Regions from separate parts of the Arthrobacter sp. AL05 genome, predicted to be linked through region 2. Evidence: riboswitches for the same ligand, from Rfam matches in the RefSeq annotation. Region 2 holds a riboswitch; each other region holds the start of a gene.
What was found. Region 2 has a riboswitch for thiamine pyrophosphate ahead of thiO (glycine oxidase ThiO). Riboswitches for the same ligand answer to the same signal wherever they lie in the genome.

Region 1 (5,430 bases), on a different contig from region 2:
AGCCGCGGTCGCCGCGGCCGCAGCAGCCGTGGAGCTGAGAGCGAACCGGGTTCCGAAGACGAATCCGACGACGCGGATGACGCTGAAGAAGGCACTGGCGAGCAGCTCGAAGACGGCGTGACCTCCCGCCGCCGTCGCCGCCGCCGTCGCGGCGAGCAGGATCTGGAACTGACCGGCGGGGAGGACGACGACCCGCCCAACACGGTGACGCGCGTCCGTGCGCCGCGCACAGCCAGCGAGGCTCCGGTGAACAACCGTGTCACCTCGCTCAAGGGCTCCACCCGCCTGGAGGCGAAAAAGCAGCGCCGCCGCGAATCCCGCGATACCGGACGCCGCCGCACCGTCATCACCGAGGCCGAGTTCCTGGCCCGGCGCGAATCGGTGGACCGCCAAATGATCGTCCGCCAGCGCGATGACAGAATCCAGATCGGCGTCCTCGAGGACGGCGTGCTGGCCGAGCACTTTGTCTCGAAGACCCAGCAGGATTCCCTGATCGGCAACGTCTACCTGGGCAAGGTCCAGAACGTACTGCCGTCGATGGAAGCCGCCTTCGTCGACATCGGACGCGGCCGCAACGCCGTGCTGTACGCCGGCGAGGTCAATTGGGAGTCCGTCAACCTCGAGGGCAAGCAGCGCCGGATCGAGAACGCGCTGAAGTCCGGCGACTCCGTGCTGGTCCAGGTCACCAAGGATCCCGTCGGGCACAAGGGCGCCCGCCTCACAAGCCAGATCTCGCTGCCCGGCCGCTACCTCGTCTACGTACCCGGCGGTTCCATGACCGGAATCTCGCGCAAGCTGCCCGACGTCGAACGCAACCGCCTCAAGCGGATCCTCAAGGACCGCCTGCCCGAGGATGCTGGCGTTATTGTGCGCACCGCCGCGGAGGGTGCGTCCGAGGAAGAACTCACGCACGACATCAACCGGCTCCGTGCCCAGTGGGAAGGGATCGAGGGCCAGTCGAGCTCAACTAAGATCCTTGCCCCCGAACTGCTCTACGGCGAACCCGATCTGACCATCAAGGTAGTCCGTGATGTCTTCAACGAGGACTTCTCCAAGCTGATCGTCTCCGGTGAGGAAGCGTGGGACACCATCGAGGCCTACGTGACCTACGTAGCCCCCGACCTTGTCGGCCGGCTGGAGAAATGGACCAAGGACTCGGACATCTTCGGTGCCTGGCGCATCGACGAGCAGATCCACAAAGCACTGGACCGCAAGGTTTTCCTGCCCTCCGGCGGCTCGCTCGTAATCGACCGCACCGAAGCCATGACAGTGGTGGACGTCAACACCGGCAAGTTCACCGGCAGCGGCGGCAACCTTGAGGAAACCGTCACCAAAAACAACCTCGAAGCGGCCGAAGAAGTTGTCCGGCAGCTCCGGCTCCGCGACATCGGCGGCATTATCGTGATCGACTTCATCGACATGGTGCTTGAATCGAACCGGGACCTGGTACTGCGCCGCATGGTGGAGTGCCTGGGCCGGGACCGGACCAAACACCAGGTCGCGGAGGTGACTTCGCTGGGCCTCGTGCAGATGACGCGGAAGCGGATGGGTACCGGGCTGCTGGAAGTTTTCGGCGAACAGTGCGAGGCCTGCGCCGGCCGCGGCATTGTGACCCACGACGAGCCGGTGGAGCACCGCCGCGCCAACGTCGTTGCCGCCGAGCATCACATTCCCCGTGCGGAGCAGCCTGCCCCCCCGCGGACCGAACGCAAGAGCCGCCGCCGCGGACGGGGCGGCCAGGGCACGGACGAACAGTCGGTGCCGGCCGCAGCGCACCCCGAGCCCACCGACGCTGAACGCCATGCCAAGGCCGAAGCGACCCGCCACGCGCTGGCGAATATCGCTGCGGCGGCGCATGCTGCCCATCTGCATGACGATGAAGCGGCCACGGGAGTCGACGCCGGGGTCCGCCAGGCCGCTGTTGAGGCAGCCGTCGAGCTGGCCGCAACGGAGGAGGCTGCCGGACGTCCCGGCGCCGTGCTGACCTTCGGCGGCGAACAAGTCGCACTGCCGTTTGTGGAGCATGCCGACGAGTCGGGTGCGCCCGCGCTGACCATGGACCTGCTGACCGAGGCTTTCGCCCAGCTGGGTGACAGCGGGGAAGTCTCCGCGGCGGATCCCGCTGCACCGGCTGCGAAGGCGGCCGCAGCCCGGACTGGACCGGCGGCTCCGGCGCGTGCCGGCGGAACCGGCCCGGGCCGCGCCCAGGCGCCAGGCTCCCAGACGGAGGCGGCCCCCGAGGCCGGCGCCTCCCGTGCCCGCCGCGGACGGCGCAACCGCAGCGCCAGCCGCGCGCAGGGAGCAGCCAACGAAACCTCGGTAGAGCAGCGCCGGGAAGCGCCGCAGGCTGCCGTTTCGGTACACGAGGCAAAGGCCCCGGCAGCAGCAACAACGCCGGCGGCCAAACCGGCCACAAACGAACCGATTATCCTCGGCGTCGGCGTTCCGGCCTCGGAACTCTAACCCCAAGAAAGTTCGGGAAGGCCGCGGGTGCGGTCCGGGCCGCGTAGCAATACGCCAGGTTCGGGCCGTGCCCGCGACTTCGTTAAAGGATGCGGCTAGGCTTGGTCCCTGACACGGGGTGCCGCGCATCGAGCCGGCTGAGATCCAGACCCGTTGAACCTGTCCGGTTAGCACCGGCGAAGGGATGTCTCCCATGACCGCCGCCTCCCCGTTTCTTCCCGCTGTCCCCGCAGCCCCGGCATCCCGGATCCCGCGGGTGCTCACGATCGCAGGCTCGGACCCCTCCGGCGGTGCCGGGATCCAGGCGGACCTGAAGAGCATTGCCGCGCATGGCGGCTACGGCATGGCCGCCATCACCGCCCTGACCGCACAGAACACACGCGGCGTCAGCGCCATCCACGTCCCGCCGGCAGATTTCCTGACCGCCCAGCTTGACGCGGTCAGCGCCGACATCCGGATCGACGCCGTCAAGATCGGGATGCTGGGGGACGCCGCCGTGATCGACGCCGTCCGGACCTGGCTGGCGAAGGTCAGGCCCGCCATTGTGGTGCTGGACCCCGTGATGGTGGCCACAAGCGGTGACCGGCTGCTGCAGGCGCCGGCCGAATCGGCGCTGCAAGAACTGCTGCCCTACGCGGACCTGATCACGCCGAACCTCGCCGAACTCGCGATTCTGCTCAACGAACCCGTCGCCGGCAACTGGGCTGCGGCGCTGGAACAGGGCAAGCGGCTTGCCGCCGGCACCGGCACGACCGTCCTGGTGAAGGGCGGCCACCTCGACGGCACCGGCGCTGCGGGCGGAGCCGGCGAGCACGGCGACGGCTGCCCGGACGCGCTCGTCAACACCTGCGGGGTCCTGGCCCGGGACGTCATAGTAGTACCGGGGGAGCGGGTCCGCACCAGCAACAGCCACGGAACGGGATGCTCACTGTCCGCGGCGATGGCGACCGTGCAGGCCCGGGTCGGGGACTGGGAGGCCGCCTTGCGGGAAGTTAAGCCGTGGCTGGAAGGGGCGCTGCGCACCTCGGCGGACCTCGACGTCGGCAGCGGCAACGGCCCGGTCCATCACTTCCACCATGTCCAGCATCAGACCGCCCATCACGGTACGGGTGCCGGCGGCGGCGAACTGCACCGGGTCCCTGCCGCGGGTGAATTCGCCCGTGGGCTGCGGGAAACCGCTGCTGCCGACCTCGAGGCCATCTACGGCCTGGACTTCATCACGGCCCTGGCGGACGGGTCCTTGCCGGAGCAGGACTTCGCGTACTACCTCGGACAGGACGCCCTGTACCTGAACGGCTATTCGCGGGTCCTCTCCCGGGCCGCCGCGATCGCACCCACGGAAGACGAACAGCTCTTCTGGACCCGCTCCGCACAGAATTGCCTCAGCGTCGAAGCCGAACTGCACCGGACCTGGCTGCGCGGACGCACGGCGGAGCGGACGCTCGGACCGGTCACCAAGTCCTACGTAGACCACCTTCTGGCCGCCTCGGTCACCGGGAGCTACGGAGTGCTGATCGCTGCGGTACTGCCGTGCTTCTGGCTCTATGCCGAGGTGGGACAGGCACTGCACAACCGGTTCCTCGCCGCGGGTGCGCCGGAATCGCACCCCTACGCCGCGTGGCTGCGCACCTACGCCGATCCGGAGTTCGCCGACGCCACCCGGCAGGCCATCGCCCACACCGACACCGCAGCCCGGGCGGCCTCACCCGGCGAACGGGACGCCATGACCGTGGCCTTCCGGCAGTCCGCCCGCTACGAAGTGGACTTCTTCGACGCGCCGCGCGTGCACGCCTGAGCCGCGGGACAGCAGGGAGCCTGTACGATAGGGAGGCGCGGTTCCGGAAGTCGTTGCGGCAACGTCCTGTCCATACAGGGTGTCACCTATCACGTACCTCCCTTCGGAACCAGCCTCATTTGCGGCCGAAGGCAAAATTAGCGTAGTCTAGATCTTCGGTGCTTACGCCAACACTTGGGTTATGACCTTGAGGACGCTCCACTTGATTTCAGGTGCGAATGTCCACGGGATAGCTCATGGGTTCCCCCGGGGAACCCACCGGCGTAGAGGCACAGCGTGAGCCGGACCATCAACTTTGGACCCAGGTTCCGCACGCAAATCTAGTAATAAACGTCGAGAGAAGTGAGTTCCCCAGTGGTGTACGCGATTGTCCGCGCAGGCGGCCGGCAAGAGAAGGTTTCCGTTGGAGACTTCGTTACCCTGAACCGCGTCCCCGGTGGAGCCGGCAGCACCTTTGAGTTGCCCGCACTGCTCCTGGTAGACGGTGACAAGGTCATGTCTGCTGCTTCGGACCTGGCCAAGGTAAAGGTTACGGCTGAGATCCTTGAGGACCTTCGCGGTCCCAAGATCGTCATCCAGAAGTTCAAGAACAAGACCGGTTACAAAAAGCGCCAGGGTCACCGTCAGGAATTGACCAAGGTCAAGATCACCGGTATCAAGTAACTACTCGTTACTGTTCAGGTTTTCAGCAGATTCCCCAGAATTTTAAGGCAGGCATTTCCAAATGGCACATAAAAAAGGCGCGAGTTCCACTCGCAACGGTCGTGACTCGAACGCCCAGTACCTCGGCGTCAAGCGCTTCGGCGGTCAGGTAGTTTCCGCAGGCGAGATCATCGTCCGCCAGCGTGGAACCCACTTCCACCCGGGCGCCGGCGTTGGCCGCGGCGGCGACGACACCCTGTTCGCCCTGGCTCCCGGAGCCGTCGAGTTCGGCACCCGCCGCGGTCGTCGCGTTGTGAACATTGTGGCTGCAGCAGCTGCAGAGTAGTACCTACGTTTTAAATCGGTGGGGCGGGCCATTAGGTCCGCTCCACCGGTGTTTTAACCGCATTACAATCATCCTGAGCGTCTTTGCACGCTTACGGGAACAGCACTGAGGAGATCCACGTGGCGAGCTTTGTAGACCGGGTAGTACTGCACGTATCCGGCGGTACCGGCGGCCACGGCTGTGT
Region 2 (5,430 bases):
CAGTGGAAGCCGATCGCGGGCTATCTAGATGCTGGCACTGGGGACCAGCGGGTGTATCTCAAGATCGCGTAGGGGCGGGCTTGTTGAATTCGAAAATGAAGGAAATCAACGACCGGGCATCCATATCTACCCTTCCAGTCTAGCCGCACACGGCCCGGAAACTCGACGGCGGCCACTGACGGCGCGGCAAGGCCGCCGATCGCTCAGACGGCCAGCTCCAGCCGGACCTCACGGGTGGTGATGTCGGCCGCGACCACCCGCACCCGGACCTGGGTGCCGGGTTCCAGTTCGCCCGGGCAGCGGGCAGTGACGGCGGGTTCGGCGATTTGCACGATTCCGGCGGGCCCGCCGGTGGTGCCGGCGGCATTGGTGCCGTTTTTGCCGGTGCTGTTCTTTCCGCTCCTGGCGGGTTTAGCGCCGGAGATCACGACGGCGTCGAACTCCTGGCCAACGTGGTTGACCAGCAGCGCCGCCTCCACGGTATCGAGGGAGAGGCGCTCCAGCCTGGCGGCCAGCTGGTCCGAGGCTGCCATGATCGACGGGAGCGACGGCAGGGCTTCCCGGGCCCAGGCCGGGACAGCCGTGCCGTTGCTGAGCGCCTCGCAGATCACCAGGACAAAGCGGTCCACCAGGCGTCGGAGCGGGGCCGTGGAGTGGGCGTAGGCGGCGCCGATGGCTGCCTGGACCGCGGCCCCGGGCACCGTGCCATCGAAGGGCGTGTAGCCCGCGCCGCGGAACAGCATGCCGGCCGAGTGCACGATCGCCAGCTGCCGCGGATCCGTGGGATCCAGGGTGCGCAGGTATTCGCCGTAGCTCATGTCGGCGTTCCAGGGCCTGCCAAGGGCGCGGGTCTGGCGGTGGAAATGAGCCAGCGACGCTTCATCCGGCGCCGGCATGGTGCGCAGGATACCGACTTTGCCTTCGAGCATGATCCCTGCTGCGGCCATTCCCGTCATCAGCGAAATCTGGGCGTTCCAGTCTTCCACGGGCAGCGGCGGGGCAGCTACAATCCGGTAGCCGCCGTCGGGCAGCTGTTCGATTTCCTGTTCGGGCATGTTCAGGCTGGCGCCGCCGCGGAGCCGTTCGAGCTCTACCCGCTTCATCCCGACTTCCTTGAGCAGCTCCAGCAGCGGCGCGGCCGTGCCGGCGTCGAGGTCGGCCTGGACACCCCGGTAGCTGAGTTGGGCCCGGCTGCGGACTGTGGCACGGCGGACCAGCACTTCCGACACCTCCGCGGTGGTGTCCAGCTCGAATTCCCACACAAAGGCGGCACACCGTTGCCCGGCCAGCAGGCTTCCGGCTTCTTCGCTGATGACTTCCGGGTGCAGCGGGATCCGGCCGTCCGGGGTGTAGTACGTTTGGCCGCGACGGCGGGTCTCGGCGTCGAGCGCTCCGCCGGGGACAACAAAGGAGGGGACATCGGCGATCGCGTAGAAGACCTTGTATCCCGCGCCGGAACGGTCGATGAAGAGGGCCTGGTCCAGATCGGTGGAAGACGCAGGATCGATGGTCACAAAGTCGATGTGGGTGAAATCCAGCTCCGGCAGTTCGTGTCCGGCGACGGCTTCCTTCGCTTCCCGCAGCGCGTCCTCGGGGAACGGTCCGGGCAGCTCCAGGGTTGTGCGCAACGTGTTGAGTGCCTCGGCAAGGAGGCTCTCCTGCTGGTGGACATTCGGGGTCAAGCGATGCTGGGACACGGAAATCAGAGTAGCTTCATTTGCACTATTAGTCTTGGACCATGAGCAGATTCCCGGCTGATCCCGCCCGCTACAACAGCTTTCTGAGGGATTTGTTCGGCGTGATGGCCTACACCGAACTCTCCGCTTTCGAGCGGCTCTCCTCCGACGCACGGTACGCGCCCACCCTGCACGACCGGGCAGCGCTGGGACGTATCGCCGTGATCGAGTTCCAGCACTACGAACTCGTCAGCTCCAGGCTCGAAGCCATGGGCCTGGACACCGAGGAAGCCATGCTGCCGTTCCAGCCGTCGGTGGACCACTTCCATAAACGCACCCGCCCGGCGGACTGGCACGAGTCCCTCATCAAGGCGTACGTGATCGACACCGTTTCCGCCGACGCCTACCGCGCCATGTCCCGTTATCTCGACGCAGGCACCCGTGCCGTGGTGGAGCAGGTCCAGGCCGGCGACGAAGCGGCAGCGGTGCTGCGGGAACGGCTCCGGGCCGCCCTCGCAGATGACCCGAAGCTGGCGTCGCGGCTGGCACTGTGGGCCCGGCGACTGCTGGGGGAGGTCCTCAACCAGGCGCAGCGGATGAGCTTCGAGCACGCCTTCGCCGACCGGCTGATCGGCGCGGATGAGGACGGGCCGAGGGAGCTTGTCCGAGCCCTGCTGCGGGAACTGGCAGCGAACCACGCACGCCGGATGACGCAGCTCGGCCTTGCCGGCTGAGCAGGCGGGCCTTAGCGTTCCGCGGCGTCGAGGGCGGCAAGCAGGGCCCGGGCTGCGCCCTCGGGATCGGTGGCCTCGGTGATCGCGCGGACCACGACGATCCTGCCGGCGCCCGCGGCCACCACTTGCTCCACATTGCCCAGGTCGATGCCGCCGATCGCGAACCACGGCCGCGCGCCCCAGAGGTTCCCCGCAGCCTCGCTCCGGGCAGTTCTCCGCTGCTGGGCCTCTGACCCGCCGATCGCGTCCGCCGCGTAGCGGACGAGGTCAAGTCCGACGGCGGCGCGGCCCGGCTTTGTGGGGGTGGCCCATACCGGGCCAACACAGAAGTAGGTCAGACCGTTCCGGCCGGAAGTTGCGGCTATCGCGGCGTCCACCTGGGCCGGAGTGTGGGTGGACAGCCCGATAGCGGTGTCCTGGCCGAGGATGTCCCGCGCCGCCCCGAACGGGATGTCCTTTTGCCCGATATGGAACACCGGCGCCCCGGCCAGGGAGGCGAGGTCTGCCCGGTCGTTGACTGCCCAAAGCCGGCCATGACGGCGGGCCGCCTGCTGCAGGACCGCCAGCAGTTCCAGCTCCTCGGCGGCTTCCAGGGATTTGTCGCGCAGCTGGATGATGTCGACGCCGCCAGCAAAGGCCGAGTCCACGAAGTCTGCAAAGTCGCCGCGGTCCCGGCGCGCGTCGGTGCAGAGATAAAGGCGGGCGGTGGTGTGGGCGGCATCCTGGCTCATGTTTCCAGCCTAGTTCCTCTACACTGGGCCAATACCGCGGGAGCCCGCCGCCGTCCACGCCACTGGCGACCGGCAACGGCAGGCTGAGAGGGCGTAGCAGCCGACCGCTTGACCTGATCCGGTTAGTACCGGCGTAGGGAAGGAATCCTCTATGGACGGCACCTTCGTCCCCGGCACGGCCCGTGAAAGCGACGCAACCTCGGCTGCGGCCGCCGCGGATGACCTCAAAAACCCCGAATGTTACGACGTGGCCGTGATTGGCGGCGGCGTTGTTGGCCACGGGATCGCCTGGGCGGTGCGGCGCTCGGGCCGATCTGTCGCGTTGATCGACGACGCCCCCGGAACAGGAGCCAGTTGGGCTGCCGCCGGCATGCTTGCCCCGGTGAGCGAACTGCACTACCAGGAAGAGGCCCTCCTGGAGCTTATGCTGGAATCCTCCCGCCTCTGGCCGGCATTCGCGGCCGGACTGGACGGCGCCGGGGGCGGAACGGGGGGCTCCCGGACGGGCTACCTCACCACGCCGACCCTCGCCGTGGGTGTCGACGCCGCCGACCGCCGGGCGCTCGCGGACCTGCGCACCGCCCAGCAGGCTGCCGGCCTCAGCGTCGAGCCGCTGACCGTCCGTGCGGCACGAAGGCGAGAGCCGCTGCTGAGTCCGGGCATCTCCTGCGCCTTCGATATTCCCGCCGACCACCAGGTGGACCCGCGCCTGCTGCTGGCCCGGATCAGGGAACTGCTGCGCACCGACAGTCGCTCCACCACCATCGCCAGGCGTGCCGGCGGGCTGTTCTGGGAGCAGGGTCGGGTGGCTGGCGCCAGCCTCATCGGCGGCGGTTCCATCCGGGCCAAGGACACCATTGTGGCCAACGGCCTTGGCGCCGCCACACTTGAGGGGCTGCCCGCGGGGCTTGAGTTTCCCCTGCGGCCGGTCCACGGGGACATCCTCCGGCTCCGCGTCCCGGCGAAACTACGGCCGCTGCTCACCGCCACGGTGCGCGGGCTGGTGCGCGGGGTGCCGGTCTACATCGTGCCCCGGCAGGACGGCACGGTGGTGATCGGCGCCACCCAGCGCGAAGACGCGCTCGGCGGCGACAACCCGGATGCTGCCACCCAAGCTGGTGTCCCGGGCCGGGCGGTGTCCGCCGGCGGTGTTTACCAGCTGCTGCGTGATGCCCAGCAGCTGGTCCCCGCCGTCGCCGAACTGGAATTGCTGGAGGCCACTGCCCGGGCCCGGCCGGGGACCCCGGACAACGCGCCGCTGCTGGGCCGGGTGGCGGCGCGGGGGCGTCCGGGGGAAATTGCCGGTTTGATGATAGCGACCGGCTTTTTCCGGCACGGCATCCTGCTCACACCCGCCGCCGCGAGGATCTGCTGTGAGTTGCTGGACGGAACCGTGGATTCCCGTTGGAAGCACTTCCGCCCGGACAGGTTCGCCACCGGCAGTCAAACCAGCAGACCGGCCGCAGCCGGCGCCCGGAGGCCGTCCCCGAAGATCATCACCCATCCGAACACCCACCCTGAAGAAAACAAGGAAGCGGTATGAACATCACCCTGAACGGAACCGGGCACTTTCTCCCGGACGGCGCCTCGGTCAGCCAGCTGGTCAGCCAGGTTACCGGCCGGCCGCTGGCGCCCAACGGCCACTCAGTCGACGGCGGGAAACTCGGGGTCGCCGTCGCCCGCAACGCGGACGTGGTCCCGCGCAGCCAGTGGTACACCACAGCGCTCGTCGACGGTGACGACCTCGAACTGGTCACGGCGGTGCAGGGAGGATGAGCGGCAGGGAGGACACCACACTCGCCGGGGCGCCGGGAATTTCACCGGCCGCCGCGGACCCGTTCACGGTCGACGGTGTACAGCTGGGGTCCCGGCTGATTATGGGAACCGGCGGGGCGCCTAGCCTTGACGGTCTGGGTGCCGCGCTGCTGGCGTCCGGCACCGAACTGACCACCGTGGCGATGCGGCGCTATTCGCCGGCAGAATCGGGGTCGTTGTTCCAGCTGCTTTTGGACCACAACATCCGGGTGCTGCCGAACACCGCGGGCTGCTTCACCGCCAGGGATGCCGTCCTCACTGCCGAGCTGGCACGGGAAGCCCTCGAAACGGACTGGGTAAAGCTGGAAGTCATTGCGGACGAGCACACCCTGCTGCCGGATGCGGTGGAGCTCGTCGAGGCCACCGAGCAGCTTGTGGGCCGCGGGTTCAAGGTCTTTGCCTATACCAACGACGACCCCGTGCTGGCGCTGCGGCTGGAAAACCTCGGCGCCGCTGCCGTGATGCCCCTCGGCG
Region 3 (5,430 bases), on a different contig from region 2:
TCCTGGCCCTCTACAGCGGCGGGTTCGCGGACCTGGTCCGCCTCAGCGCCGCAGGTGCAGGGGCGCTCCTGGGCCCGGTCCTGTGTGGGAGGGCGCCCCGTTTCGTCCGCCCCGTCAGCTCCCGGCATGAGGGCCGGGTCCTCATCGCGCTGCTGGTGGCCGTGTCGGCCGTCGGGCCCGTCGTCGCCGGCCTGACGCCGCACGCCGCGGGACCGCTATCGGTGCTGCGTTTCCTGTTCACCAACATTCAGCCCGTGGACCCGGCGACACTCCAAGGCCTGTGCGCCGACCCGGGACAAGCGAAAGAATGCGCCGGCGCGCAACTGCAGCTGCGCGCCGGCGCCGGCGCAATTTTCATGGCGGTCCTGCCATCTTTTCTCTTACTGATCCTCGCAGACGGTTTACGCCGAGGACGCCGCTTCGCCTGGGCCGCCGCCGTGCTGGTTCAGCTGGGTTTGTCCGTGCTGGCCGGAATCACCATCGCAGGGGTGCTGTATCCGGGAGCACCGGGCACCGTGGCGCCCGAAGGGATCGGCGCCATCGAAACTGCCGGGTACACGCACCCTCTCGCGCTGGTGCTGCCGCTACTCCTGCCCGCGGTGCTGACGCTGGTGCTGCTGATCTTCCGCGGGCTTTTTCCGGTGTCGGCCCCTGCCGGAACCTACCGACGGCTCGCAGTCAGCACCGGGAAGACAGCCGCCGTCCTTGCCTCCGTCTACCTGTTGGCCGGAATCCTCCTGGCTCCCAGCATCACACCCGTCCCGGGACCCAGGGAACTGCTCGCAGATATACCGGATAGGTTTCTGCCGCTGGGATACATGCTCGATCTTGCCCCGGCGTTCGTTCCCCAGGGCGCCGCTGCAACCGTTCTCTATGAAGGAGTCGGCATTGTCTTCTGGGCTGTCACCGCAATCATGACCTTGAAAACCTTCCTGCGCCCGGCCCCAACACAGCACCACTCCGGTACCGGACTCGCACGAGAAATACTGAAAGCCAACCACGGTGGCAACTTGTCCTGGATGACGACCTGGCCAGGGAATATGTACTGGTTCTCCTCCACCGGTGAAAGTTTCATCGCCTATCGTGTCATCGCTGGGGTTGCCCTGGCCCTGGGCGGCCCGGTCGGACCCGTGACCCCTCGCCATGCCACGTTCGAGGAGTTCACCCGTTTTTGCAGTGGGCAAGGCTGGACCCCGTGCTTCTACTCCGTCCCCCAGGATCTGCGCGACCACGCTGCGTCCCTGGGCTGGGGCTCAGTGCAGGTCGCCCAGGAAACGATCCTGCCGCTTGATGCGGTGTCCTTTAAAGGAAAGAAATTCCAAGACGTCCGAACCGCGATGAATAACGCCGCCAAAGCCGGGATCAGGGCCGAATGGACCACATACCGGACCGCATCGTTCTCGGTACTGGCACAGATCCAGGAGATCTCGGAAGAATGGGTCGCCGACAAGAAAATGCCCGAAATGGGATTCACCCTCGGAAGCCTGGACGAACTCAACGACCCCGAGGTCCGACTGCTGGTTGCCGTCGGCACTGACCACATGGTCCACGCCGTCGCCTCTTGGCTGCCCGTCTACAACAACGGCACCATCGAAGGCTGGACCCTGGACTTCATGCGGCGCCGCACCAACGGATTCCGTGCCGGCATCGAATTCCTTATCGCTTCCGCCTCACTCAGCCTCAAAAACGAAGGATACGGGTTCATCAGCCTCTCTGGAGCGCCGCTGGCCCGGCACAACGAACCACCACAGCGCGGACCAGCTTCGGCAAGCAACCAGAGCTCCGGCAGCCTGGACCGGCTCCTCGACCGGCTCGGCGCGACCCTGGAACCTGTCTACGGGTTCAGGTCCCTGCTGGCATTCAAAGCAAAATTCCAGCCCCGCTACGAACCCCTCTACATGCTCTACCCTGACGCAGCCGCACTGCCCGCCATTGCCAACGCCATCACCCGCGCCTACCTCCCCACCGTCAACCTCGCAGAAACCCTAACCCTGGCCCGGCGCCTGCTAAGTGCACCCAAACAACCCCGCACCCGAGTCAGTAGACCGTACCGTCACCCGCCATCCCAGCCCGAAACGCCGGTGAAGAAAAGTGAATAACAACTTGACCCTGCCCATCACGGTCTCGGAGGTTGCCCGCCGCGCCGACGTCAACCCCGGGCTGGTCCGGTCGGAACTACTCATGCAAGAAATCAGAAACTCCAAAGCCCTACTCACCAGCGGGGCGCATCCAAGGAGACGGACTCAACCGGCGATTCGCTCAGCGGACGTGAGCTCCTGCGCCAGTAAGACCACCACCTCCGCCCCGAGATTCGTCAATACCGGGCGGATCGCGAACTCATGGTCGAGCAGATCGACGGGACCGACGCCGACTCACAGCCCTCCCCGCCGACCCTGCCGAACAGATCTCTAGTTCCGGATCGGGGCAGGACCGGCGCCGGAGTGCCGGCGCTGCCCGAACCCGCTCCTCGTTCCTAGCTCCCGGGCACGACGGGTTCGGGGAGGTAGACCTTCCCGCCGGATTCGCGGAACTCGTCGGATTTAGCGTTCATTCCGGCGATGGCTTCCTGTTCGGACATGCCTCCGAACTGGTCGCGGATGTCCTGGGAGAGCCGCATGGAGCAGAACTTGGGTCCGCACATGGAGCAGAAGTGCGCGGTCTTCGCCGGCTCGGCGGGCAACGTCTCGTCATGGAAGGATTCGGCTGTTTCCGGGTCCAGGGAAAGTGCGAACTGGTCCCGCCAGCGGAACTCGAACCGTGCTTTTGACAGGGCGTCGTCGCGTTCGTGGGCTCCTGGGTGTCCTTTGGCGAGGTCGGCGGCGTGGGCCGCGATTTTGTAGGTGATGACGCCGGTCTTGACGTCATCCTTGTTCGGCAACCCGAGGTGTTCCTTGGGCGTGACGTAGCAGAGCATTGCGGTGCCGTAGCGGGCGATTTCGGTGGCGCCGATGGCCGAGGTGATGTGGTCATAGCCTGGGGCGATGTCGGTCACCAACGGGCCGAGGGTGTAGAAGGGGGCGCCGTCGCAGAGTTCCTGCTGTCGCTCGACGTTTTCGCGGACGAGGTGGAAGGGGATGTGCCCGGGGCCTTCGACCATGACCTGCACGTCGTACTTCCAGGCCCGCTTGGTGAGTTCGGCGAGGGTGTCCAGTTCGGCGAACTGGGCGGCGTCGTTGGCATCCGCGGTCGCGCCGGGCCGCAGGCCATCACCCAGGGAAAAGGCGACGTCGTACTTGGCGAAGATCTCGCACAGTTCGTCGAAGTGTGTGTAGAGGAAGTTCTCCTGGTGGTGGGCCAGGCACCAGCCGGCCATGATCGACCCGCCGCGGGAGACGATACCGGTCACCCGGTTGGCGGTCAGGGGGACGTACCGCAGCAGCACCCCGGCGTGGACGGTCATATAGTCCACGCCCTGCTCGCATTGTTCGATCACGGTGTCCCGATAGATTTCCCAGGTCAGGTCATTGGCCTCACCGTTGACCTTCTCCAGTGCCTGATAGATCGGTACTGTCCCAATCGGGACCGGAGCGTTGCGGATGATCCATTCACGGGTGGTGTGGATGTCATCGCCGGTGGAGAGGTCCATCACGGTGTCGGCGCCCCATCGGGCGGCCCACTGCAGTTTGTCCACTTCCTCAGCGATGGAGGAGGTGACCGCGGAGTTGCCGATGTTGGCGTTGATCTTCACGAGGAAGGCCTTGCCGATGATCATCGGTTCGGATTCGGGGTGGTTGATGTTGTTGGGAATGATGGCCCGACCTGCGGCAACTTCGCCGCGCACCAGCTCAACGTCGCAGTTTTCCCGCACTGCCACAAACCGCATCTCGGGAGTGATGACGCCCTGGCGGGCGTAGCGCATCTGGGTAACGGTCTTACCCTCGAGGGCGCGGCGGGGAACCGGCTGCGCGCCTTTCCATTCAGCAGAAGCGGCACCCCGTCGCACGGCGGATTTACCGTCGTCGAGCAGGTTCCGTTCCCGGCCGCCGTAGGGCTCGGTGTCGCCCCTGGATTCTATCCATTCGGACCGGAACGGCTCCAGGCCGATCACAGGATCGCTTCCGGGCCCGGCCGTCCGGTAGACCGTGAACGGTGGATTCTTCGTCCCGTTCGGAGAGTCCTCCAGAGCAATCTCCGTGACAGGGACCCTAATGCCATTTTCGGGGTCTCGGGCGTACGCGAGCGAATGTGAATTCATGGAGCTCATCAGTGGTTTCCTACTTCCTTCGCCGGCATGACCCGGACAGGTTCAACGGTCGCAGACTGCATCAGCCCGATCTCAGCCCTTGCAAGGGCACCCGTGTGGATGGAAAAATCGTAGCACCCCAGCGTGCCCGTTCTACCGCTCTGGATGATCCCGGGTATCCCCCGGACGGCAGCCATTATCGGAAGCAGGCCCTCCAGCAACGCAGTGCACGCCGAATCACCGGAAGCTGAGACTCCTGTCGGCAGCTGCCGAGGATGATGCGCTCCTCTGGCCAGCCGGCAGTCCTCCGAACGCACAGCATTCGAAATGATGCAGACGCCTGCACTGTTGATCCGTGCCGGGGCAGCGAGGGCGAGAGGGTGCGAGGACGATGTCGGTAACCTGTGAGGACGGAGGTCGGCTGGATCGATGAAGTCGTACTCAACGAGGCCTGCTGCATCCGTGTGGAGGCCTAGCTGGTCACGAGGCGCAGCATGAGAGTTTGGAGACATCGGTGGTGAAGGACTGGGCGGCGATCTTGATTCCTTCGGCCATTGTGAGGTACGCGCTCCATAGGTTCGCCACCGGCTCCACAGTCATTCCCGCTTCCATGATGAAGACCCCGGCCGCGGCCAGGTCACCGGCGTCCTTGGCGACGGCGGTCATTCCCACGATCCGTCCGTTGTCCGCGTCGGCGACAATTTTGATGAAGCCTCGGGTGTCCCTGTTCACCAAGGCTCTGGGGACGAATGCCAGGGGAAGCACCCGGCATTCGCACCGGATACCGGCTGCGTCGACCTCACGGCCGGCGTTGTTGAAGGCGTTCTCCACCAACAGGGAGCCGTGGGCGGCTGCGACGTAGACGAATTCGGGGTGTCCGGTCCCTTCCCCGGCGGCCCAGATCCGTTCGTGGGAGCTGGCTAGGATGTTCTGCAAGAGGATTTCGCCCCGGTGCCCGGTTTTGCCGCCGACCGTGGCCAGGTTCAGTCCGTTCGTGACCGGCCGGCGTCCAGTGGCGACGAGCAGTCTGGCGGCCCGGAATTCCTGCTGCCCGCCTGAGACGATCGCGGTCGCGATGATCCCGCCGGTGGCCGGGTCCGTGCGCACCGAGGACACGGCCGCCCGGCGGACGACCCGGATACCTTCGTCGGCGAAGACGCCCATCAGGGCCTGGGAGGCGTCGGGTTCCTCGGCCGAGGCCAGACTCTGCTGCGTCGACAGTATGGAGGGACTCGTCTGCATACATG
Region 4 (5,430 bases), on a different contig from region 2:
CAGCCTGCTGACGCTGCTTGCCATCGCCAGGGTCTGGAACCGTGCGTTCTGGCGCAAACCGGAGGACGCGGAACACCCGGATCCGGTGCTGCTGGCTGCCCCGGAAGATTCGGCAACGGGGGACCGGGCGGGCAAGACCAACGTCACGCTGCTGCCGCGGACCATGGTGGGTTCCACGCTAGGCCTGGTGCTTTTCGGCGTCGGGCTGACCATCTTCGCCGGCCCGCTGTTCAAGGTCGCGGACCAGTCTGCCTTCGACATGCTGGACCGGACCTCTTACATCCAGGCGGTCCTGGGCGAAGATGCGCCGGTTCCGCCGAGGCCCGGGCCACAGCCGCAGGAGGCCTCCAAATGAGCCGGAAACGGATCTCGCTGCGGCAGGAACTGCCGCTGCTCGTATGGCTCGTAGTGGTTTGGGGCGCCCTCTGGCGGGACTTCAGCCCCGGTAACCTGCTCTTCGGAGCCCTGATTTCGGTCGTTGTCGCCCGGCTGTTCTACCTGCCGCCGGTGGAACTGGGCGGGCGCTTCAACCTGCTCCGTGCAGTGCCGTTTGTACTCGTGTTCCTGGCCAAAGTGGTGGCAGCGAGCTGCCAGGTCCTGTACCTGGCAGCGGCCAAGGGACCCAAGGTGGTCAGTGCCGTTGTGGCCGTCCCGCTCCGGAGCCACTCTGACCTGCTGGTCACGGCGACCGGTCACGTCACCGCGCTGATCCCCGGTTCCATGGTGGTGGAAGTGGATCGCTCCACATCCACGCTCTATGTGCACGGGATCAACGTCCGCAACGCAGCAGGCGCCGCGCAACTGCGCAAGGACGTCCGCGACACGGAGGCCGGGCTGATCCGGATCATGGGGACCAAAGCCGAAGTGTCCGCACTCAACCAGGAGGTGGGGCCGTGATGGCGCTAGTCCTGACCGTGACCGCGGTGGTGCTCTCGTTGGCCGCCGGCGGGGCGATCATCCGGATCGCGCGGGGTCCGTCGCTGCTGGACCGGGTGCTTGCCGCGGACGTGCTCCTGGCCATCGTGGGGGCGGCCATGTGCATCGACATGGCAGTGAACCGGCACCTGAACAACCTTATGCTGCTGGTGGCGGTATCCCTTATCGGGTTCGTCGGCTCCGTCACGGTAGCCCGCTTCGTTGCCGACCGGAGGGAGAAAAGCAGTGCCTCCTGAGACATTTTCCGCCGACACCGTGATCGACGCCGTCTCGGCTGTCTTTATGGTGGTCGGTGCCCTGATGTCCCTCGCTGCGGCGGTGGGATTGCTCCGCTTTCCCGACCTGATGACCCGGATGCACGCAGCCACCAAGCCCCAGGTGCTGGGACTGTTCCTGTTGCTGTTCGCGCTGGGCCTTCAAATGCGCACCTGGTGGGTCTGGCCGGTGCTGGTGGTGGCATGGATCTTCCAGCTGCTCACGGTTCCGGTTTCCGCGCATATGGTCGGCCGCGCCGGGTACCGGACCAAGCACCTCCACCCGGAGCTGCTCAGCACCGACGACCTGGAGGCCGTGGTGCAGCAGGCAGCCGGCACCCGGGGATTCACTGACGACGACGCCGGGGACACCGGCGGGCGGTGAAGCTAGAGGATGCGCCCTAGACCAGGTCCTGGGTTTTGGCGAAGCGTGCAACCGCCCGCTGGGTGCCGCGATTTGCGAGTACTTGGATGATGGCGCTGACGGACGCGGAGATCAGCGCAAAAGTCAGGGCCGAGCGCAGGGTGGTGGGGACATCGTCCTCGTGGCCCTTGGGTGGCTTATTGCCGGTGGACTTCTCCCAGACGGTGTCCACGAGCTTGGTGCCGACGTAGCCGGCAAGCAGGCTGACGCCGGCGCCGAGCAGTTTGATGAAAATATTCATTCTTCGCAACTCCTTGCGGGAGGGAAACAGGGCTTCCCCTAGCCTAGCGTTCCTCGCCCGACGGTCCAGTTGGGGACCTGCGGGCGGACCCGGGCCAGCTTGGGACCAACGCCCCTGTCCGGTGGGGCGGGGCAGACGTAACTTCAAGTATGGAACAGCCCCAAACCCATTCGCTTGCCCACACCCGGCCGGACCTCCCGTCGGCTGACGGCCAGACATGGCGGACGCTCTATCTCTGGGCCGGCATCTCCTCGATTCTTTTCGTGGCGCTGCTGATTCTCGCGCTGGTCCTGGACTTCCTCGCCCCGCCTCCGGTCCACGGCGGCGCCGAGACGCTGGCATTCATCGCGCGGAACAAGGGGATCTACATTGCCGAACAACTGCTGTGGATCGTGCCGAACATCCTGCCGGTGGTGGTATTCGTGGCGTTGTTCGTGGCGCTCGCCCCGCTCGACAAGAGCCGTGCCCTGCTGGCCGCCGTGGTCGGGGCCGTGCCGTGGGCCTTGATCATGGCCGTCCCTGTCACCAGCCGGGGATCCATGGTGCTGGTATATCTCAGCGACCGTTACGCGGCCGCGGACGACGACGCGTCCCGGCTCCGCTACTCGACCGCCGCCGAGGCGATCGTCGCCGAGAACAACACGGCGGCCGTCGTCGGAGTCCTCTCCGCGCTTGGCATCCTGCTGATCTCCTTCGTCATGCTGAAGGGCGTGCTGCCGCAGACCCTGGCCTGGCTGGGGATCGCGATCGGCGGCCTCGGCGTCGTTGCGGAGGCGCTACGGCATACTGTTCCGGAGTTCTACGGCGGATACGGAGTGTTGATGTGGGCCTGGTTCGTGGGCGTGGGGGTTGCGCTGATCCGCCTTGCCGGCCGGACGGCTCGAGGCGCTAACAACGGCGGCAGCTCAGCCTGACGTCCCGGGGCGGCCGAGTATTTCCGCGCGGGCTTTGTCCACCAGTTTATGGTCGGCTTTTGCGGCAACCCCGACACTGTGACGGTGGCGACCATCCCTCCTCAACCCGCCGCCCGGCTGCTCGTCCCCGGAGTCCGGGTCGTAGCCGGGGGGGACCGCGCTGGTGAGTTGGTCACTTGTTAGGGTTCCCGTTCTAGTTCGCCGCCGTTGGTGGCCGGCAGGGCGCGGCATCCGGCGTTCCCGTGCTTGCTGCCTCTACTAGGCCGGCCGTCCCGGGCGCCGGCGGATTGTGACGGCCGACTCCGGAAAAACAAACCTCCACGGGTGTAAAGTGGGTCACGCCCACAAGGGCGATTTTTAGATACGACAGGGGAGCGCCGCCGTCGGGCATCACCGGGGAAATCCGGGGAGACCACAGGTGGGCGCTGAGAGTGCGGACAGCCGCAGACCCTCGAACCTGATCCGGTTAGTACCGGCGCAAGGGAGTCGAGTTCTCAGAGTGGCCGGAGCGGCAGCGGAAGCTGCAGGCCCGGGCCACTCTCCCCTCCTGTTCCTCAGGAGGACGATATGACTGATACATCTGCCAAGCCCGGATCCGTACAACCCGGATCAGCCGGCGCGCCCGTCCGGTACAGCCACAACTGGCGTGTGGTGGACATTGTGGTGGCGGCGCTCATTGCGGTTGCCGGCGGCGTGATCTTCTGGGCCTGGTCCCAGGGTGCCAACCTGGTTTCTGCCCCCGTTAATGCGTTCTATCCGCCGCTCACCGGGCTCTACGCCGGAGGCTGGATGCTCCCGGCCGTGCTGGGCATGCTGATCATCCGCAAGCCGGGTGCTGCACTGTTCTGCGAATCGGTGGCCGCCACCGGCGAGCTGATCATGGGCTCGCAGTACGGCACCACAGTGCTGATCTCAGGCATCCTGCAGGGCCTCGGCGCCGAGCTGGTTTTTGCCGCGGTGCTCTACAAGAAGTTCAATGTGCCGTCCTTTCACGGGAAATTCAACCTGCCGGTGGCACTGCTGGCCGGCGCCGGGGCGGGCCTGTTCTGCGGCTTGAATGACTCGTTCCTGCCCTGGGGCTGGAACATCGCTTATGCCTCCGGTGACAAGCTGGCCTACATCGTTTTCACTGTGATCTCCGGCGCCGTGATCGCCGGCGGCCTGTCCTGGCTCGCCACCCGGGCCCTGGCCAGGACTGGGGTGCTGGGCTCTTTCGCCTCCCGCAAGGCGGCCGCGGAGCCGGTCTTTTCCTGACCCGCGCACACGGCTGATGACATCCTCCGACCGGGTCCGCCCGGCTGCGATCACCGCGCGTGGCTGGGGCTGGTGGCACGCGGGCCGGACCCGGCCCGCAGTCCGCGGCCTTGACCTGGACATTCAGGCAGGGGAACGTGTGCTGCTGCTGGGACCATCCGGTGCCGGCAAATCCACGCTCCTCCACGCCCTGGCCGGTGTACTCGGCGACTCGCCCGGCGGGGACGCCGGGCGAGCCGCTGGCCGCGGGCCGGCGGACGACGGGGATGCCGAGGAGACCGGCAGCTTGCTGATCGACGGGGCATCACCCCGGGAGCGGCGCGGCCGGGCCGGGCTGATGCAGCAGGACCCGGAGACGCAGGTGGTGCTCTCGCGCCTGGGCGACGACGTCGCCTTCGGGGCGGAAAACCTTTCAGTGCCCCCGGCCGACATCTGGACCCGGGCAGCGGAAGCGCTCGACGACGTCGGACTCGGCCGCCTGCCGCTGGACCACCCGACGTCGGCGCTGTCCGGCGGCCAGAAGCAGCGCCTGGCCCTCGCCGGCATCCTGGCGATGCGCCCCGGACTGATTCTCCTCGACGAGCCCACCGCCAACCTGGACCCGGCCGGAGTGCTGGAGCTTCGTGATGCCGTCGGCCGTTGCCTGGACAAGACCGGCGCTACCCTGGTGGTCGTGGAGCACAGGGTTGCCGTCTGGAAAGACCTCGTGAACCGGATTGTGGTGCTGCAGCCGGGCTCGGCGACGGACACCGCGGTGCTGATCGACGGACCGCCGGACCAGGTCCTGGACCAGGCGCGGGACATGCTCACCGCGGCGGGTGTTTGGGTGCCCGGTTACGTGCCGCAGACCCGGACGCGTCACCGGCCGCGGCCCGCCGGCCCGGCATCGGCCGCCGCCTCGGCCGTCGGCAGGGCCGCCGCCGGGGCGCCCGGTGGCCAGATTGCCCGCACCCCGACAGCGGGACTGCTGCTTGCCGCTGAGGACCTGGCCGTGTCCCGCGAACGGCCGCGCCGGGCGGGCCTCCGGGGCGGTTTTCGACCCATTCCGCCGGCGCCCGTCCAGTCCGGCATTGTTGCCCGGGTCCGCGCCGGGGAGGCCTTGACCATTACCGGCCCCAACGGATCGGGAAAGTCCACCTTCGCCCTGACGCTCGCGGGCCTGCTCGCGCCGGTCTCCGGCACGGTCTCGGCCACCCCGGAACTCAGCTCCGGTGCCGGGAGCGATCCGTACAAGTGGAAGGCCCGGCAGCTGATCTCAAGGATCGGCACAGTGTTCCAGGAACCTGAGCACCAGTTCGTCACGGGGCGGGTACTTGATGAGCTGATGTTCGGCCCCCGGCACCTGGGCCGCGGCGAGGAACGCGTCGACGAACTGCTCGAGCGGCTCCGGCTGGCGGAGCTCGTGGA

Region 1: another riboswitch for thiamine pyrophosphate. It lies ahead of QK287_RS12450 (bifunctional hydroxymethylpyrimidine kinase/phosphomethylpyrimidine kinase); the one in region 2 lies ahead of thiO (glycine oxidase ThiO).
Region 3: another riboswitch for thiamine pyrophosphate. It lies ahead of thiC (phosphomethylpyrimidine synthase ThiC); the one in region 2 lies ahead of thiO (glycine oxidase ThiO).
Region 4: another riboswitch for thiamine pyrophosphate. It lies ahead of QK287_RS02240 (ECF transporter S component); the one in region 2 lies ahead of thiO (glycine oxidase ThiO).

Annotation. Positions count from the first base shown of each region.
Region 1 covers NZ_JASBRC010000009.1:100,104-105,533, reverse strand. Annotated here, with positions in the region: gene QK287_RS12455 (Rne/Rng family ribonuclease) at 1-2,463, shown strand, start outside; TPP riboswitch at 2,568-2,665, shown strand; gene QK287_RS12450 (bifunctional hydroxymethylpyrimidine kinase/phosphomethylpyrimidine kinase) at 2,657-4,258, shown strand; gene rplU (50S ribosomal protein L21) at 4,613-4,921, shown strand; gene rpmA (50S ribosomal protein L27) at 4,983-5,246, shown strand; gene obgE (GTPase ObgE) at 5,366-5,430, shown strand, end outside.
Region 2 covers NZ_JASBRC010000004.1:89,587-95,016, reverse strand. Annotated here, with positions in the region: gene QK287_RS06760 (RNB domain-containing ribonuclease) at 204-1,697, opposite strand; gene QK287_RS06755 (ferritin-like fold-containing protein) at 1,739-2,410, shown strand; gene thiE (thiamine phosphate synthase) at 2,422-3,141, opposite strand; TPP riboswitch at 3,168-3,299, shown strand; gene thiO (glycine oxidase ThiO) at 3,293-4,684, shown strand; gene thiS (sulfur carrier protein ThiS) at 4,681-4,917, shown strand; gene QK287_RS06735 (thiazole synthase) at 4,914-5,430, shown strand, end outside.
Region 3 covers NZ_JASBRC010000022.1:19,098-24,527, forward strand. Annotated here, with positions in the region: gene QK287_RS17200 (DUF2156 domain-containing protein) at 1-2,099, shown strand, start outside; gene thiC (phosphomethylpyrimidine synthase ThiC) at 2,474-4,204, opposite strand; TPP riboswitch at 4,202-4,309, opposite strand; partial or broken gene QK287_RS17210 (FAD-dependent oxidoreductase) at 4,664-5,410, opposite strand; partial or broken gene QK287_RS17215 (ferritin-like domain-containing protein) at 5,428-5,430, shown strand, end outside.
Region 4 covers NZ_JASBRC010000001.1:474,383-479,812, reverse strand. Annotated here, with positions in the region: gene QK287_RS02270 (Na+/H+ antiporter subunit D) at 1-355, shown strand, start outside; gene QK287_RS02265 (Na+/H+ antiporter subunit E) at 352-897, shown strand; gene QK287_RS02260 (monovalent cation/H+ antiporter complex subunit F) at 897-1,172, shown strand; gene mnhG (monovalent cation/H(+) antiporter subunit G) at 1,162-1,575, shown strand; gene QK287_RS02250 (DUF4235 domain-containing protein) at 1,592-1,855, opposite strand; gene QK287_RS02245 (DUF4386 family protein) at 2,005-2,769, shown strand; TPP riboswitch at 3,128-3,271, shown strand; gene QK287_RS02240 (ECF transporter S component) at 3,337-4,023, shown strand; gene QK287_RS02235 (ABC transporter ATP-binding protein) at 4,040-5,430, shown strand, end outside.